2 regions of the Streptomyces sp. NBC_01445 genome follow, and region 1 is predicted to be linked to the other one. Evidence: predicted binding sites of a transcription regulator. Region 1 holds the regulator's gene; the other holds the start of a gene.

Region 1 (2,200 bases):
CTGGGACGCCGTTCCGAAGAACGCGTCCATGATGTCGGAGAAGTTCCCGAAGCCACCGGCGCCGAAGCCGCCGGCCCCGCCTCCGCCCGCCTGCGAGAGGGGGTCGCCGCCGAGGTCGTAGACCTGCTTCTTCTGCGGGTCCGACAACACCTCGTAGGCGGCGTTGATCTCCTTGAACCGCTCCTGTGTCTTCGGGTCCGGATTCACATCCGGGTGAAGCTCACGGGCCAGCCTGCGGAAGGCCTTCTTGATCTCGTCCTGGGAGGCGTCGCGGCGCACGCCGAGTACGGCGTAGTAGTCCGTGGCCACTTACGACTCCGCCAGGATCTGTCCGACGTAACGTGCCACTGCGCGTACTGCTCCCATCGTTCCCGGGTAATCCATGCGGGTCGGTCCGACCACGCCGAGTTTGGCGACTGCCTCGCTGCCCGAACCGTAGCCGACCGAGACCACGGAGGTGGAGCTGAGTCCCTCATGGGCGTTCTCGTGACCGATCCGTACGGCCATGCCCGAATCGTTTACCTCACCAAGGAGCTTGAGGAGCACGACCTGCTCCTCGAGGGCCTCGAGGACGGGCCGGATGGTGAGGGGAAAGTCATGTCCGAAGCGGGTGAGATTGGCGGTGCCGCCGATCATCAGCCGCTCCTCGGTCTCCTCGACGAGCGTCTCCAGGAGAGTGGAGAGCACCGTCGAGACCGTGCCGCGGTCCTCCGCGTCGAAGGACTCCGGCAGGTCCTGCACCAGCTGCGGGACGTCCGCGAAGCGGCGTCCCGCGACCCGGCTGTTGAGCCGGGCCCGCAGATCGGCGAGAGAGGTCTCGCCGAACGGCGCCGGGCAGTCGATCATCCGCTGCTCGACGCGCCCCGTGTCCGTGATCAGTACGAGCATCAGACGGGCGGCGGCGAGCGAGAGCAGTTCCACGTGGCGCACGGTGGACCGCGTCAGGGACGGGTACTGCACCACGGCGACCTGCCGCGTCAGCTGCGCGAGCAGCCGCACGGTCCGGCCGACGACGTCGTCGAGGTCGACGGCGCCGTCGAGGAAGTTCTGGATGGCGCGGCGCTCGGGCCCCGTCATCGGCTTGACCGCCGTCAGCTTGTCCACGAACAGGCGGTACCCCTTGTCGGTGGGGATCCGCCCGGCGCTCGTGTGGGGCTGGGCGATGAAGCCCTCCTCCTCGAGCGCCGCCATGTCGTTGCGCACCGTCGCCGGTGAGACGCCGAGGCTGTGCCGCTCGGTGAGCGCCTTGGAGCCGACCGGCTCCTCGGTCCCCACGTAGTCCTGGACGATGGCGCGCAGCACTTCGAGCCTGCGTTCACTGAGCATTCGCGCGCACCTCCAGCTGTGTCGTCCGCGGCTGGCACTCGGTGCGGCCGAGTGCCAATGGTCTCCGGGTCAGTGTACGGCCGGTGGGTACGGGCCCGGCAAGGGCGCTAGCGTCGGACCCATGGACGACCTGGACTGGAATGAGGTGGGCTGGGAGGAGCTGTCCGCTCGGGCGGGGCGGATCCGGCTGCCGGGCTGGGACTGCACGACGGGCCTTGTGGTGGGCGACGGGGCGGCGTTGCTGATCGACACGGGTTCCTCACTTCGCGAGGGCGCGGCGCTGCGGGCGGACACCCGGCGCCTCATCGGCCCGCACGCGCGCGTGACGCATATCGCGCTGACGCACCCCCATTTCGACCATGTTCTGGGCACGGCGGCGTTCGCCGGTGTCGAGGTGTACGGCGCCGCGGGCATCGACACCGTGTTCACGCGGGGCCGCGACGAACTGCGGGCGTCCGCGGTCGCGCACGGCGTGCCGCACGAGGAGGCGGCCGATGCGGTGGACGTGCTCGTCGTGCCGCACCACCGGGTGTGCGGGGAGTGGACGCTCGATCTGGGCGGCGGGCTCCAGGTGCTGCTCGCGAACGTGGGCCCGGCGCACAGCGGGCACGACCTGGCGGTCCTGGTGCCGGGCACGCCCGAGGTCGTCTTCTGCGGCGACCTGGTCGAGGAGTCGGGCCAGCCGCAGGCGGGCCCTGATGCGGTGCCGTCCCGTTGGCCGGCCGCTCTCGACCGGCTGCTGGAACTGGGCGGTGAAGACGCCGTGTACGTCCCCGGGCACGGAGCCGCGGTGAATGCGGAGTTTGTCCGTGCGCAGCGTGCCGCGCTGGCGGCGCGTTTCGGCGTGTCGTAACCGCACGGCAGTTCGTACTCC
Region 2 (2,200 bases), 960 kb from region 1:
GCGGCCCGCGTCCTGGACGACCAGGGCAAGCTGCGCCGCTTCGTCAACGTGTACGTCAACGACGACGACGTGCGCTTCGAGCAGGGCCTCGAGACGGCGACGCCGGCGGGCGCGGGCGTCTCGATCATCCCGGCCGTCGCCGGAGGCTGACCGTCGAGCACAGTGCCGGCGGCTGATCGCCCGGCCCGACGAGGCCACACAGAGTTACCTGAATTGCCCCCTCCGCGAGAGAAGCGGAGGGGGCAATTCTGCAGGGTTGAGCGCGGTAGAGTTGGGAACCGCGCTTCGCGCTTGTGCCGAGCGCATATACGAAGTCGGCCCCGGTCCGACAAGAAGCAGCCAAAGTGCCCAGCCCTTATCGGGTGTTCGTGGCATTTGTCGGGCCCGAGTTGCCCCGGAATCCAATGGCTCCGCCGCTTTTTACCGCTCTGCCGTGCCCAGATTTCTCGTCCGATTGACCTGTTGCAGACGGCAGTTGGGCAGATACATTCAGCCGCGGTCGACGCGTTCCGGCGCACACCCCCAACCAATGGGGGGTGAGGTCTGACCCGGGTCCGCGAAGTGCGGGCCTGTGCAAGGGCCAGTAATAGGGGAGTTAGTCATGGCTCAGGGCACCGTCAAGTGGTTCAACGCGGAGAAGGGGTACGGCTTCATCGCGGTCGACGGTGGTGCGGATGTATTCGTCCACTACAGCGCCATCCAGATGGACGGATACCGCACCCTTGAAGAGGGTCAGCGAGTCGAATTCGAGATCTCGCAGGGCCAGAAGGGTCCGCAGGCGGACATGGTCAAGCTCGCCGTCTGATCTCGGCGCGATCGGCCACCGACACACTCACGCCGAGAGGCCCGTATCCCGCGAGGGGTACGGGCCTCTCGTGCGTGTGCGGGCGGCCCGCGCGCGCCGCCCGCGGCGACCGCGCGTCTGCCGGAGGCGCTTGCACTCTCCTAGGTCGAGTGCTAATCATTGCGTTAGCACTCTGAAGGTGAGAGTGACAGAACTTGGATCGGGTCGGTGAGGCTCGCAGGCCGGGTGGGGCAAGGAACCACACGGCACGCAGGCCGTCCGTCGCGGGCACCAGCACGGTCCGTTTGCGTTTCCACCCCGTCCGGGAGGACCACTTCACATGGCCAAGATCATCGCGTTCGACGAGGAGGCACGGCGCGGCCTCGAGCGCGGCATGAACCAGCTCGCCGACGCCGTCAAGGTGACCCTGGGCCCCAAGGGTCGCAACGTCGTCCTCGAGAAGAAGTGGGGCGCCCCCACGATCACCAACGATGGTGTGTCCATCGCCAAGGAGATCGAGCTCGAGGACCCGTACGAGAAGATCGGCGCCGAGCTGGTCAAGGAGGTCGCGAAGAAGACGGACGACGTCGCCGGTGACGGCACGACGACCGCGACCGTCCTCGCCCAGGCGCTCGTCAAGGAAGGCCTGCGCAACGTCGCGGCCGGCGCCAACCCGATGGCCCTCAAGCGTGGCATCGAGAAGGCCGTCGAGGCCGTCTCCGCCGCCCTGCTCGAGCAGGCCAAGGATGTCGAGACCAAGGAGCAGATCGCTTCCACGGCCTCCATCTCCGCCGCCGACACCCAGATCGGCGAGCTCATCGCCGAGGCGATGGACAAGGTCGGCAAGGAAGGCGTCATCACCGTCGAGGAGTCGCAGACCTTCGGGCTCGAGCTTGAGCTCACCGAGGGCATGCGCTTCGACAAGGGCTACATCTCGGCGTACTTCGCCACCGACATGGAGCGCATGGAGTCGTCGCTCGACGACCCGTACATCCTGATCGTCAACTCGAAGATCGGCAACGTGAAGGACCTCCTTCCGCTGCTCGAGAAGGTCATGCAGTCCGGCAAGCCGCTGCTGATCATCGCCGAGGACGTCGAGGGCGAGGCCCTGTCGACCCTGGTCGTCAACAAGATCCGTGGCACCTTCAAGTCCGTCGCCGTCAAGGCCCCGGGCTTCGGTGACCGCCGCAAGGCCATGCTCGGCGACATCGCCATCCTCACCGGTGGCACCGTCATCTCCGAGGAGGTCGGCCTCAAGCTGGAGAACGCCGGTCTCGACCTGCTCGGCCGCGCCCGCAAGGTCGTCATCACCAAGGACGAGACGACGATCGTCGACGGCGCCGGTGACAGCGACCAGGTCCAGGGCCGCGTCAACCAGATCCGTGCCGAGATCGAGAACTCGGACAGCGACTACGA

Evidence for each region. The regulator HrcA, encoded in region 1, represses chaperone genes, less so after heat shock. The targets are predictions, from matches to a motif close to TTNGCACTCNGNNNNNCNGAGTGCNAA.
Region 2: the regulator HrcA is predicted to act here: its motif matches at 935-961, upstream of groL (chaperonin GroEL).

The regions. Positions count from the first base shown of each region.
Region 1 is NZ_CP109485.1:6,683,135-6,685,334, reverse strand. Features, by position in the region: gene dnaJ (molecular chaperone DnaJ) at 1-309, opposite strand, end outside; gene hrcA (heat-inducible transcriptional repressor HrcA) at 310-1,326, opposite strand; gene OG574_RS30370 (MBL fold metallo-hydrolase) at 1,448-2,179, shown strand.
Region 2 is NZ_CP109485.1:5,719,475-5,721,674, forward strand. Features, by position in the region: gene OG574_RS26145 (MoaD/ThiS family protein) at 1-150, shown strand, start outside; gene OG574_RS26150 (cold-shock protein) at 602-805, shown strand; gene groL (chaperonin GroEL) at 1,125-2,200, shown strand, end outside.